3 regions of the Hyphomicrobium nitrativorans NL23 genome follow, and region 3 is predicted to be linked to each of the others. Evidence: predicted binding sites of a transcription regulator. Region 3 holds the regulator's gene; each other region holds the start of a gene.

The links. Region 3 encodes HrcA, which represses chaperone genes, less so after heat shock. Its sites were predicted from a motif close to GTTAGCACTCNCNNNNNGNGAGTGCTAAC; they were not measured.
Region 1: groES (co-chaperone GroES) is a predicted target of HrcA. The motif match lies at 2,347-2,375, and genes of this name have one in related genera.
Region 2: groES (co-chaperone GroES) is a predicted target of HrcA. The motif match lies at 1,821-1,849, and genes of this name have one in related genera.

What each region holds. Positions count from the first base shown of each region.
Region 1 covers NC_022997.1:3,090,418-3,094,934, forward strand. The annotation lists gene plsY (glycerol-3-phosphate 1-O-acyltransferase PlsY) at 193-801, shown strand; gene dprA (DNA-processing protein DprA) at 788-1,975, shown strand; gene groES (co-chaperone GroES) at 2,436-2,726, shown strand; gene groL (chaperonin GroEL) at 2,827-4,476, shown strand.
Region 2 covers NC_022997.1:3,108,366-3,112,882, reverse strand. The annotation lists gene W911_RS14600 (ABC transporter permease) at 1-927, shown strand, start outside; gene W911_RS14595 (H-NS histone family protein) at 1,181-1,492, shown strand; gene groES (co-chaperone GroES) at 2,001-2,315, shown strand; gene groL (chaperonin GroEL) at 2,350-3,993, shown strand; gene W911_RS14580 (hypothetical protein) at 4,143-4,325, shown strand; gene W911_RS14575 (CCA tRNA nucleotidyltransferase) at 4,402-4,517, opposite strand, start outside.
Region 3 covers NC_022997.1:812,691-817,207, reverse strand. The annotation lists gene dnaK (molecular chaperone DnaK) at 1-744, opposite strand, end outside; gene grpE (nucleotide exchange factor GrpE) at 1,124-1,810, opposite strand; gene hrcA (heat-inducible transcriptional repressor HrcA) at 1,950-3,008, opposite strand; gene rph (ribonuclease PH) at 3,284-3,997, shown strand; gene W911_RS03765 (VOC family protein) at 4,039-4,449, shown strand; gene W911_RS18640 (non-canonical purine NTP pyrophosphatase) at 4,446-4,517, shown strand, end outside.

The DNA of each region.
Region 1 (4,517 bases), 1.4 Mb from region 3:
CGCCTGTGCGTAGCCCTTTTCGCATTCTGGGCATCTTCGACGGGCGTCCCGGAGGCAGTGCGGGGGCGGACCCGGACGGGCCACGGCCATTGCCGGGCGTTTCGCGAGGTCTCTTTCCCGATCCCGGTTGCCGGACGCCGCGCTGGCCGTTAGCTTTGCCCGGTTCATCCAGGATCAGGGCCGCCACACATCATGCTCGACACGCTCGCGGCTTACAGCCTGCCCGCGCTCATCGGCTACGGCCTCGGCTCCATTCCCTTCGGCCTTCTGCTCACGCGCTTCGCCGGGCTCGGCGACATCCGCACCATCGGATCCGGCAACATCGGGGCGACGAACGTCCTCAGAACTGGCCATAAGGGTCTTGCCGCGCTCACGCTACTGCTGGACGGCCTCAAAGGTACGCTCGCCGTTGTGCTCGGCTCGCTCGTCGCCGGTGCGCAGAGCACGGAAGCGGGACTGATTGCCGGTCTCGCGGCGTTCCTCGGGCACATCTTTCCCGTCTGGCTCGGTTTCAAGGGCGGAAAGGGCGTTGCGACCTACATCGGCGTCGTGGCCGCCCTCGCCTGGCCCGGCGCGCTCGTTTTCGTCGGGCTCTGGCTCGCGGTTGCGGTTGCGCTGCGCTACTCGTCGCTGGCGGCGCTTATCGCGAGTGCTGCGACGCCCGTTGCACTGGTCGCGCTCGGGTGGACCAACGAAGGGCTGGCCGCGCTCGTCATGTCGATCTTCCTCTTCGGGAAGCATTCGGCCAACATCAGCCGGTTGTTGAAAGGCGAGGAGCCCAGGATCGGTGCCAAATCGTGATCCCGAGGATCTGTTCACGCCCGCACCGCTCCCCGTCGCGCCACTCGACGCGGACGAACGCCTCGCCTGTCTCCGGCTGATCCGTTCGAGCCAGGTCGGCCCCGTCACGTTCCGCGAATTGATCAATCATTGCGGCGGAGCCCGCCAGGCACTGGCTGCCCTCCCCCAGTTGTCGCGCCGCGCCGGGCGGCCCGCACGCGTCTGCTCCGAAGCGGACGCCGAAGCCGAGCTCAAGGCGGCGGAGAAAGCGGGCGCCCGGCCGGTCTTCACGATCGAGCCCGGCTATCCACAGACGCTGGCCGCGCTTGATACGCCGCCGCCTATGGTCTACCTGAAGGGGCGGAGCGAGTTGCTGGGGCTCTCCGCCATTGCAGTCGTCGGTTCGCGTCAGGCCTCAGCCGCCGGCCTCAAGCTCGCCCGGCTGTTCGCAAGGAGGCTTGCGGAGGCCGGTTTCTCGATCGTCTCGGGGCTCGCGCGCGGCGTGGACGCGGCCGCGCACGAGGCGAGCCTGATGCATGGGACGGTCGCGGTGCTGGCGGGCGGCATCGACATCGTTTATCCGCCCGAACACGCGAGCTTGCAGGCCCGGATCGGCGAAGAGGGCTGCCTCGTGACGGAACTGCCGCCGGGGTTCGTTCCGCGCGGACGTGACTTCCCTCGCCGCAACCGGCTGGTCTCAGGTCTTTCGCGCGGCGTCGTCGTCATCGAGGCGGCGCGGCGCTCGGGCTCGCTCGTCACCGCCCGCCTGGCCGGCGAGCAAGGACGCGAGATTTTCGCCGTCCCGGGCCACCCGCTGGATCCCCGCGCGGAGGGCACCAATCAGCTCCTCAAGTCCGGAGCAACGCTCGTCACCCAGCCCGAGGACGTCATCGACGCGTTGGGACCGCAGCTTCATCTGCGTCCGGCCGGAATGACCGAGGAGACATCCGCCCCCGTCTTCGCCCCGGCGTTCGCGGCCCAAGACGTCGGCGCTCTCGACGCGCGAGGCGAGCCCACCGACAGCGAGCGGGCGCGGGTTCTCGCTGCGCTTGGGCCTCATCCCGTGGACATCGACACACTTGCGCGTGCGATCGGCCTCGGGGCGCGGGAGGTGCGCGTGCTTCTACTCGATCTCGATCTCGCAGGAGAGATCGCCCGCCACGGCTCGCAACTCGTGTCCCGGACGATCCGCTAGGTGCGCCAGATTAAACGTTATCGCGCGAACGAAGCCTTGCTTCCGAATGGGCCACGTCTAGAATTCCGGCCAACGTGGTGAGCCGCTGGCTGCGCGCCATAGCCTTCAATTGAAGAATGAGATCGGCAATATACTCAAGTTGCTCTTTGAGGGACGCACTTTGCGCGCGAGCCCCGTCTCCGTTTCCTTTTGGCACTTTCGCAGCTCCCTCGTTGCATCAGCCGTTCGTCCAGCTGCACACATTACATTAACCCTGCAAATCAGAAGTTGCAATTTTATTTTATGCATCCTTTGATTGTGACAAAGTCGCATGCTCCGAGCCTTCCCTTGCTTGACACTGGAGCGGGCAGGCTTCTAGAACGGCCACACTCGCTGGCACTCCCCTGGTGAAAGTGCCACGCGTGTCGGGCCGCGCAAAAAGCGCCCGCCCCTTCCCATTCTCAGTGGAGTTCAGAGCCTCATGTCATTCCGCCCCCTGCATGATCGCGTCGTCGTCAAGCGCGTGGACAGCGAGACCAAGACCGCCGGTGGCATCATCATTCCCGACACGGCTGCCGAAAAGCCTCAGCAGGGCGAGGTCGTGGCTGTCGGTCCCGGTACGCGCGACGATGCCGGCAAGCTCACGGCGCTCGACGTCAAAGCCGGCGACAAGGTGCTGTTCGGCAAGTGGAGCGGCACGGAAGTGAAGATCGACGGCGTCGACCTCCTCATCATGAAGGAGAGCGACATCCTGGGCGTCATCGAGAAGTAAGGGCGCGCCCCTCTCAATCGCACCGGGCTCCGGCGCGTACGCCCGCTCGTCGTTTCGACCCTGACATTCCAATCAGTCCCCCAATCTGGAGGTTGCCCTTATGGCTGCCAAAGACGTTCGCTTTTCCACCGAGGCCCGCGACAAGATTCTTCGCGGCGTCGATACGCTCGCCAATGCCGTCAAAGTGACGCTCGGCCCCAAGGGCCGCAACGTCGTGATCGAGAGGAGCTTCGGTGCTCCGCGCACGACCAAGGACGGCGTCTCTGTCGCCAAGGAAATCGAGCTTGAGGACAAGCTTGAGAACATGGGCGCGCAGATGGTGCGCGAAGCCGCCCAGAAAACCAACGATATCGCCGGTGACGGCACCACAACGGCGTGCGTGCTCACGCAGGCCATCGTGCGCGAAGGCCTCAAGGCCGTCGCCGCGGGCATGAACCCGATGGACCTCAAGCGCGGCATCGAGAAGGCCGTGGCGCAGGTCGTCGAAGAGATCGAGTCCAAGGCAAAGAAGGTCAAGAACTCGGGCGAGATCGCCCAGGTCGGGACCATCTCGGCCAACGGCGAAAAGGCAATCGGCGACATGATTGCCGAGGCCATGCAGAAGGTCGGTAACGAGGGCGTCATCACGGTCGAGGAGGCGAAGAGCCTGGAGACCGAACTCGACGTCGTCGAGGGCATGCAGTTCGACCGCGGTTATCTCTCGCCCTATTTCATCACCAATGCCGACAAGATGATTGCGGAGCTGGACGATCCCTACATCCTGATTCACGAGAAGAAGCTGTCGAGCCTGCAGCCGCTGCTGCCGCTGCTCGAAGCCGTCGTGCAGACAGGCAAGCCGCTTCTCATCATCGCCGAAGAGGTCGAGGGCGAAGCGCTCGCGACGCTCGTCGTCAACAAGCTGCGCGGCGGCCTCAAGATCGCTGCCGTCAAGGCGCCGGGCTTCGGCGACCGCCGCAAGGCCATGCTTGAGGACATCGCCGTTCTCACGCGCGGCCAGACGGTGAGCGAAGACCTCGGCATCAAGCTTGAGAACGTCACCATCGACATGCTGGGCCGCGCCAAGCGCGTGTCCATCAGCAAGGACAACACGACCATCGTCGACGGCGCCGGCAAGAAGAAGGAGATCGAGTCGCGCGTCAGCCAGATCAAGGCGCAGATCGAGGAAACCACCTCGGACTACGACCGCGAGAAGTTGCAGGAGCGCCTTGCGAAGCTCGCCGGCGGCGTTGCCGTGATCAAGGTCGGCGGCGTCACCGAGGTGGAAGTGAAGGAGCGTAAGGATCGCGTCGACGACGCGCTCAACGCGACGCGGGCCGCCGTCGAGGAAGGCGTGGTGCCGGGCGGCGGCGTGGCGCTGCTGAAGGCAACGACGGCGATCACCGCCAAGGGCGACAACGACGACCAGGCGGCCGGTATCGCCATCGTGCGGCGCGCCCTGCAGGCTCCGATCCGCCAGATCGCCGAGAACGCCGGCACCGAGGGCTCGATCGTGGTCGGCCGCGTGCTCGAATCCAAGGGGTCCACCTTCGGCTACGACGCGCAGACCGACACCTACGGCGACCTGATCGAAAAGGGCATCATCGATCCGGCCAAGGTGGTGCGCACGGCACTCCAGGACGCCGCTTCGATCGCTGGCCTCCTGATCACGACCGAAGCCGCCATCGCGGAAGCCCCGCGCAAGGACGACGGCCATTCGCACGGCCCGGCCGGCATGGGTGGTATGGGCGGAATGGGTGGCATGGGCATGTAAGCCCGCACGCCCTTCAGCATCTTTGGAATGCGCCCGCAGGA
Region 2 (4,517 bases), 1.4 Mb from region 3:
GGCCAGCTCAACGAAACGGCCCCCATGGTTCGCGGGAACACCAACTGGTCCACGACTGTGAGCGGCATCCACGCCGACTATCTGTTCGTCCGGGATTGGCCGCTCGAAAGCGGGCGCGATCTCACGGTGGGAGACGTTCGCTCGGGCGCTCGGGTTGCTGTCATTGGGAAAACGGTGGCGAAAGAGATTTTCCCGGACGAAGATCCGATCGGCGCCACGGTGCGCATCACCAACGTGCCATTCGAAATCGTGGGAGTTCTGGCCTCGAAAGGGCAATCTGCGATGGGCCGCGACCAGGACGACGTCGTCCTCGTCCCGATCACGACGGCGCGCGCGCGCATATCGGGGCGCACGCAGGTCCAGAACGACCGTGTGGGCATTCTTCACGTCAAAATCGATGCCGGGGCCGATATGGCCGAGGCGCAGGAGGAAATCGAAAGCCTGCTGCGGCAGCGCCGCGCCAATACGCGGGGCAATCAGGATACGTTTTCGGTCCGAAATCTCGCGGAAACGATGAAAGCGCGCACCGAGGTTCTCACCACGATGAGTTACCTTCTGGCCGCCACCTCTGTCATTTCTCTGATCGTCGGCGGCATCGGCATCATGAACATTATGCTGGTTTCGGTGACTGAGCGGACGCGCGAGATCGGCCTGCGCATGGCGGTCGGAGGCCGCCGCCGGGACATTCTCCAGCAGTTTCTCGTCGAAGCCGTTTCTCTTTGCCTTCTTGGCGGCCTGATCGGAATAATTATCGGAGTTCTCGCATCGGCCGCGATCGCTTTCGTTGCGGATTGGCCTATTCTGGTGTCGCCGAGCGTTCTCGCAGGAGCGCTTGCAGCCGCGGCCGCGACCGGAATTTGTTTCGGCCTGTTTCCGGCGCGCCGCGCGGCATATCTTAATCCTATTGATGCGCTTCGAAGCGAATAGCCGCAAAGGCATTCTTTCTCAGGCTTGACGATACCCTTCAAAACTTTTACTGAACAACCCTCCCTCGGGGGTGTTCATTTGAAGAGCGTTTTGCTGTTTTGCCCGCCAAATAGGCGGTGCACGGATTTCCGCTCTTGTGAGAATGAAATCTTTTACCGCAATCGAGAAGAGTTATGCGGATCAGGGGATAGAGATATTAAGACGTCACGGTCTATCGAATTGATATGCGGTGGCGCATCAACGGGAGTAGGGAATGGCAGCGGTGAACTACGACAAGATGTCGGTCAAGGAGCTTAATGATCACATCGCGCGTGCGCAGAAGGCTTTGAACGCCGCAAAGGAGCGCGAGAGGGCAGATCTCAAGCACAAGATCGCATCGCTTGCCGAAAATGCGGGGTTCTCGGTTGGAGAGCTGTTCGGATCGCGGGGTCGCGGAAAGACCGCAGCGATTAAGTATCAAAACCCCGATAATCGCTCCGAAACCTGGACCGGCCGCGGCAGAAAGCCGAATTGGCTTGTCGCCAAGCTGAGCAAGGGTGCAAAAATCCAGGATTTCGCTGTCTAATTCGCGACAACGAACGCATCTCGATCGTCTGCGCCGTGGGCTGTTCCTCTGGAATGCCCGCGGCGCAGTCGTTTTTGGCTCAAGAGCTGCCAACGTTTCGCTTGAGCGGGTGCTTTAGCGGCAAGAATAGAAATGGCGATGCGTTTGATTGGGTGTCCGCCGAGATAAGGCGGCGAGGCGAAATTTCCCTTCCAATCTGGGTGCGACAAGTCGTCCAATTCTAGCGGCCCCAACCTGAAATGCCGTGTCCGAGGGCGTAACCAGGATGGGTGCGTAACGCGCTAAACCGCCTTTAAAAAACGCTGCCATCGACGGGCGAGGGGGCGGCGTTGGCACTCAGATCTTGACAGTGCTACCAGCCGTTCGCATATAGGCCCTGCGTCGACCGGAACCCGAAGTTTGGCGGCGCATGCAACCATGGGCGCGGCCTGCCGCATCGTCGGCGCGGCCCGTTCCGTGGACCCCTTTTACAGACATCGATCAACCATTCGTATCATGAGGGTTACCCATGACATTCCGTCCCTTGCATGACCGCGTTGTCGTGAAGCGCGTCGAAGAGGACACGAAGACCGCTGGCGGCATCATCATCCCCGACACGGCCAAGGAAAAGCCCCAGCAGGGCGAAGTCGTCGCCGTTGGCCCTGGCGCCCGCGACGAGCAGGGCAAGCTCGTTGCTCTCGAAGTGAAGGCCGGCGACCGCGTGCTGTTCGGCAAGTGGTCCGGCACCGAGGTGAAGATCGATGGTGAGGACGTCCTCATCATGAAGGAAAGCGACATCCTCGGCATCCTCGAAGGCAAGTCGTCGGCCAAGAAGGCCGCCTAAGACATCCCCCTGATATCGAACGGAGTGCCAAACGATGGCAGCTAAAGACGTAAAGTTTTCTCAGGACGCACGCGAGCGGATGCTGCGCGGCGTCGACATCCTCGCCAACGCCGTCAAGGTGACGCTGGGCCCCAAGGGCCGCAACGTCGTGATCGAGAAGAGCTTCGGCGCCCCGCGCATCACCAAGGACGGTGTGACGGTCGCCAAGGAGATCGAGCTCGAAGATAAGTTCGAGAATATGGGCGCGCAGATGCTGCGTGAAGTTGCCTCGAAGACGGCCGACCTCGCCGGCGACGGCACCACCACCGCAACGGTGCTCGCCCAGGCGATCGTCAAGGAAGGCGCGAAGTCCGTCGCCGCCGGCGCCAACCCGATGGACCTGAAGCGCGGCATCGACCTCGCCGTTCAGGCCGTCATCGACCAGCTCACGGCGAAGTCGAAGAAGGTCACCTCCAACGACGAGATCGCCCAGGTCGGCACCATCTCGGCCAACGGCGATGTCGAGATCGGCGCCAAGATCGCCGAGGCCATGAAGAAGGTCGGCAACGAGGGCGTCATCACGGTTGAAGAGAGCAAGAGCCTCGAAACCGAGCTCGACGTCGTCGAGGGCATGCAGTTCGACCGCGGCTACCTCTCGCCCTACTTCATCACCAACGCCGACAAGATGATCGCGGAGCTGGAAAGCCCCTACATCCTCATCCACGAGAAGAAGGTGTCCGGCCTGCAGTCGATGCTGCCGGTTCTCGAAGCCGTCGTGCAGACGGGCAAGCCGCTTCTCATCATCGCCGAGGACGTCGAGGGCGAAGCGCTCGCGACGCTCGTCGTCAACAAGCTGCGCGGCGGCCTCAAGGTCGCGGCCGTAAAGGCTCCGGGCTTCGGCGATCGCCGCAAGGCCATGCTTGAGGACATCGCTGTTCTCACGGGCGGCACCGTCATCAGCGAAGACGTCGGCATCAAGCTTGAGAGCGTCACGCTCGACATGCTGGGCACGGCGAAGCGCATCACGATCGACAAGGAAAACACCACCGTTGTCGACGGTTCGGGCAAGAAGGCCGACATCGAAGCGCGCGTGAAGCAGATCAAGGCGCAGATCGAGGAAACCACCTCGGACTACGACCGCGAGAAGCTGCAGGAACGTCTTGCGAAGCTCGCCGGCGGCGTTGCCGTGATCAAGGTCGGCGGTGCCACCGAGGTCGAGGTGAAGGAGAAGAAGGATCGCGTCGACGACGCGCTGCACGCAACCCGCGCAGCCGTTGAAGAGGGCATCGTCCCCGGCGGCGGTGTTGCGCTTCTCCGCGCCATCAGCGCACTCGAAAAGGTGACGGGCGTCAACGACGACCAGCGTGTCGGCGTGAACATCGTGCGCCGCGCGCTGCAGGCACCGGCACGCCAGATCTTCCAGAACGCAGGTGAGGACGGCTCCGTCGTCGCCGGCAAGATCCTGGAGAACGACAAGTACGCCTACGGCTTCAACGCCCAGTCCGGCAAGTACGGCGATCTCTTGGCCGAGGGCGTGATCGACCCGGCTAAGGTCGTGCGCTGTGCGCTTCAGGACGCGGCTTCCGTCGCCGGCCTCCTGATCACGACCGAGGCAATGGTTGCCGAGAAGCCCAAGAAGGACGCCCCCGCGATGCCGATGGGCGGCGGAATGGGCGGCATGGGTGGCATGGACTTCTAGTTCGCTCCATCCACGTATCGAACGAGACGAGAAAGGCCGGAGCGAACGCTCCGGCCTTTTTTCGCATTGCAAAAGCTCTTGCGATCTTCGACCCCTGCCCCACATGCCCAGTGTTGGACCTAATCGAAACGAGCAAAGGAGGTCACGCCATGCTCGCCATCGAGATTGAGGAACACGCTCGCAAGCTCATGGAAGTCCAGGGCCCCAAGGCCATTGCCGAAGCCGCCCACAAAGCCCGCGCCTTCGAAGAGCAGGGGGCCGACGAGCAAGCCGCGACATGGCGCCGGATCGAGGCCGCGATGAAACGCCTTCAAGGCCCGCGCGCGAAATAAACGCATTCCAACGCGATGCCCGACATTGCGCTCTTCGCTTATTGCGCGGAGCGGCGGCCACGCACGCGCCCTCAGCTCAATTCCGGTTCGCTTTGACGAGATCGGACAGCGCTTTCGCGAGTTCAAGTTTGTCGCTAGGAAAATCGTGCGTGATCCACCAGTCTTCGAACGCGCGCACGACGCGCCCGATGG
Region 3 (4,517 bases):
AAGATCGATGCCCTGCTCCTTCTTGAACTCGTCGGCCAGATAGCTGACGAGCTTCATGTCGAAGTCTTCACCGCCGAGGAACGTGTCGCCGTTCGTGCTCTTCACCTCGAACACGCCGTCGCCGATCTCAAGAATGGAGATATCGAACGTGCCGCCGCCGAGGTCGTACACGGCAATCGTCTTGGCGCCGCTCTTCTTGTCGAGACCGTAGGCAAGCGCTGCCGCCGTCGGCTCGTTGATGATGCGCAGCACTTCGAGACCGGCGATCTTACCGGCATCCTTGGTGGCCTGACGCTGTGCGTCGTTGAAATAGGCAGGCACCGTGATCACGGCCTGCGTCACGGTCTCGCCGAGCTTCGCTTCGGCGGCTTCCTTCATCTTCTGCAGAATGAACGCCGAGACCTGCTGCGGCGAATACTGCTTTCCGCTCGCTTCCACCCAGGCATCGCCCGTCGGGCCCTGCACGATCGTGTAGGGAACGAGACCCTTGTCCTTCTCGACCAGCGCATCGTCGTAGCGGCGTCCGATCAGACGCTTGATCGCAAACAGCGTGTTGGTGGGGTTGGTCACGGCCTGGCGCTTGGCGGGCAGGCCGACGAGACGCTCGCCATCGTCCGCAAAGGCGACGATGGACGGCGTCGTGTTCATGCCTTCGGCATTCTCAAGAACCCGGGGCTTCCCCCCGTCCATCACGGCAACGCACGAGTTGGTTGTGCCGAGATCGATACCGATGACTTTAGCCATGTCTCCGTAATTCCTCTTCGTTGCGGCAGACCGTCCGGACCCAAGAAAGGCCGGCGTCCAGATTGTCCGTAAACCCCTCAAGCGGGGGCAATGGATACGGTCCCCAATGGAGAACAATTGATGATGGGCGGTTATATAGGGTGGTCTTTTCCGCGCGCAACGGGCGCGGATCACCGCCGCGTGATCAATTTATGGGGTCCTTGCTTTAACACTTCTCACGCGGGCTGGCGCAAGCCCTTTGTGCTCGCCCCGCGCCCGCAAAACACTGGCTATACTGTCTCTTTACTACCGATAAGTAAGGGCCACGCAGCCTGAGGCAGATGACCGCCCAGGCCGCGCGCGAGAACCCGGCCCGCCGGACCGGGACGGAAAACCCCGCTTACATCGCGTTATCGTTGCCAGGCGGCGGCTGAGAACCAGCGCCGTCCCCTGCATCCGATTGCGGATCCGGATCCGCGGCGCCACCCGGTTCCGCAGCCGGTGCCGGCTTCGGCCCGCCCTTGGCCACAACCACCATCGCCGGGCGCAGCACGCGATCGTCGATCACATAGCCCGCCTGATAGACCTCCACGATGGTTCCAGGCGCCACATCGGCGTTGTGCGCCTCCATCATCGCCTGATGCAGATGGGGATTGAAGGCCTCGCCCTTGGGCACGATCCGCCGCACCCCGTTCTTCTCCAGCGCGTTGAGAAACTCGCGCTCGGTCATCGTAACGCCCTCAAGAAGCCCTTTCAGCACCGGGTCCTGGTCGGCCGCATCCGCCGGCACCGCCTGCTTGGCCCGCTCGAAATTGTCGGCAACCCCCGCCACATCGCGCGCAAACTTGCTGATGGCGTACTTCGCGGTCTCCTCGCGCTCGCGCTCGGCCCGCTTCCTCATGTTATCCATCTCGGCATGCGCCCTCAGCAGCCGGTCGGTAAGGTCGGCGATCTGCCCCTGCAGCGTATCGACCTCGGCCGCCAGGCGCTCCGCCTCCAGAACCGGATCGGACGGAGGCGCCGAGGAAGTTGCATCGGCTCCGCCCGTCGTGCCCGGCGCATTCGGTTTCATCGTCTCGTCAGACATGAGATCTCCAGATCGAAGCGAAAATCTTGAAAGCGCCCAAACGGACCGGCGTTCGGACCGGCTGGCACCGCGTGCCCGAGGCGTGCGGCGCGGGGGCGCAGGATACAAGCGCCCGATATCAGCCGCAGAGGCGGAAAAATCAAGTCAGCACGCGGCTGACGAGCCGCGCCGTGTAGTCGACCATCGGAATGATGCGGGCATAGTTGAGCCGCGTCGGCCCGATCACGCCGAGCACGCCGACCACTTTCCGCTCCTCGTCGTGAAACGGCGCGACGATCAGCGACGAACCCGACAGCGAGAACAGCTTATTCTCAGAACCGATGAAAATCCGAACCCCCTCACCCTGCTCCGCGAGACCCAGGATTTGCACCAGATCCCGCTTGCTTTCGAGGTCGTCGAAAAGCTGGCGGATGCGTTCCAAATCCTCGATCGCGGTCAGGTCCTTCAAAAGGTTCGCCTGCCCCCGCACGATCAGGCTCTTCCTGTCGTCGAGCGAGCCCGACCATTCGGCGAGCCCCGCCTTGATCACCTTCTGCGTCAGTTTGTCGAGTTCGGCTTTCGCTTGTCCGAGCTCCACCTCCACCGCCTGCCGCGCCTCGGCGATGGTGAGCCCACGGATATGCGCGTTGAGATAATTCGCCGCTTCCGTCAGCGCGGACGGCGGCAGGCCCGCGGGCAACCCGATCAGACGGTTTTCGACGTTCTGATCCTCGTCGACGAGCACGACGAGCGCCTTTGTCGGCTCCAGCGGCACGAAATCGATGTGCTTCAAGCGCGCCGTCTGCTTCTCGGCCAGCACCACGCCCGCACAATGCGAAAGCCCGGAGATCATCTCACCCGCTTCCGTCAGCACCTGATCGAGCGACTTGGTGCGCCGGACAGCGATCTGCGCCTCGATCTTGCGCCGCTCCTCCGTGCTGAGGTCTCCGACCTCCAGCAAACCGTCGACGAACATGCGAAGCCCCGACTGCGTCGGCAGCCGCCCGGCCGAGGTATGCGGCGCGAAGATGAGCCCCGCGTGCTCAAGGTCGCTCATCACGTTGCGGATCGACGCGGGCGACAGCGCCATCGGCAACACGCGCGACAGGTTGCGCGAGCCGACGGGTTCGCCCGTGGCCAGATAGCTGTCCACGATCTGCCGCAGAATTTCGCGCGAACGCTCGGAAAGTTTTTTGATTTCGGACTGAGGTTCTGACATCGGGATCTCATGTCGCGAACGGCATGCGGCCGCTCGGGACCCTGAAATAATGGCAGCAAGCCCGTTCAATGCAAGACCCCGGCCGTAATCCACACCCAGCGCAAAGCCGTTGCGGAGGCGTCGAGCCAGGGTCCGTCCGCACCCGCCGATTGAGGTTGATCCCAGTGGGGCCCTCCCTTAGGGTCGCGCGCACACCGAAATAGCGGGATGGAAGGGACAGGGCGACGGCCTTCCCTATGCCGATCTCCCGAGCATTCCGAGAAAGCCGAAACCACATGCGCCCTTCCAAACGCCAGCCTGGCGAACTTCGCCGCGTCTCCTTCGAACGCGCGGTCTCCATGCACGCCGAGGGCTCCTGCCTGATCAAGTTCGGCAACACCCACGTACTCTGCACCGCAAGCCTTGAAGAGCGCATTCCCCCGTGGCTCAAGGGCCAGGGCCGCGGCTGGGTCACGGCCGAATACGGCATGCTCCCCCGCGCCACCACCGACCGCACCCGCCGCGAGGCATCCGTCGGCCACCAGTCGGGCCGCACCCAGGAAATCCAGCGCCTCATCGGCCGCGCACTCCGCGCCGTGGTCGATCTCCCCAAGCTCGGCGAACGCCAGATCTCCATCGACTGCGACGTGATCCAGGCCGACGGCGGCACCCGCACCGCCGCGATCACCGGCGCGTGGGTGGCGCTCCACGACTGCATCCAGTGGATGAAGCTCCGCGACATGGTGAAGGACGGCGTTCTGCGAGACCACGTGGCCGCCATTTCCTGCGGCCTTTACAACGGCACGCCCGTCCTCGATCTCGACTACCTGGAAGATTCGAACGCGGATGCGGATTCCAATTTCGTCATGACCGGCGCCGGCGGCATCGTCGAAGTCCAGGGTACCGCCGAAACCACGGCCTTCAGCCAGGAAAGCTTCGACGCTCTGATGGCACTCGCCCGCAAGGGCATCGCCGAACTGGTCGAGCTGCAGAAACTAACGGTCGCGTGATCGGTTGAGGTCTTGAGCCCTCGATGCCATAGACCGAAACCATGACAAAGCCTGCCATCCTCGAAGCGGTAATCTACGCGCGCGACCTTCCCGCCGCGGAAGCCTTTTACACGCGCCTGCTTGGAGTTGCACCGCACGCAAAGGTCGACGGCCGCCACATCTTCTACAAGCTCGCGCATCACATGCTTTTGATCTTTAATCCCGAGGCAACCCGCACTCCCCCGGACGGTCCCCTTCCCGTGCCGCCTCACGGCGCCAGAGGCCAGGGACACGTCTGCTTTGCAGCCAACGCGGACGAAATCGAAGCGTGGCGCCAGCGCCTCTCCGCCATGAGCGTCGCAATCGAATCCGACTTCGAGTGGCCCCAGGGCGGCCGTTCCATCTATTTCCGCGATCCCGCCGGCAATTCCGTAGAATTCGCCGAGCCGCGCATCTGGGGTTTTGACGCATGACCACGCTGACGTTCGGCACACGCCTCGTTGTCGCGAGCCACAACCCCGGCAAGGTCTGGGAGATCAAG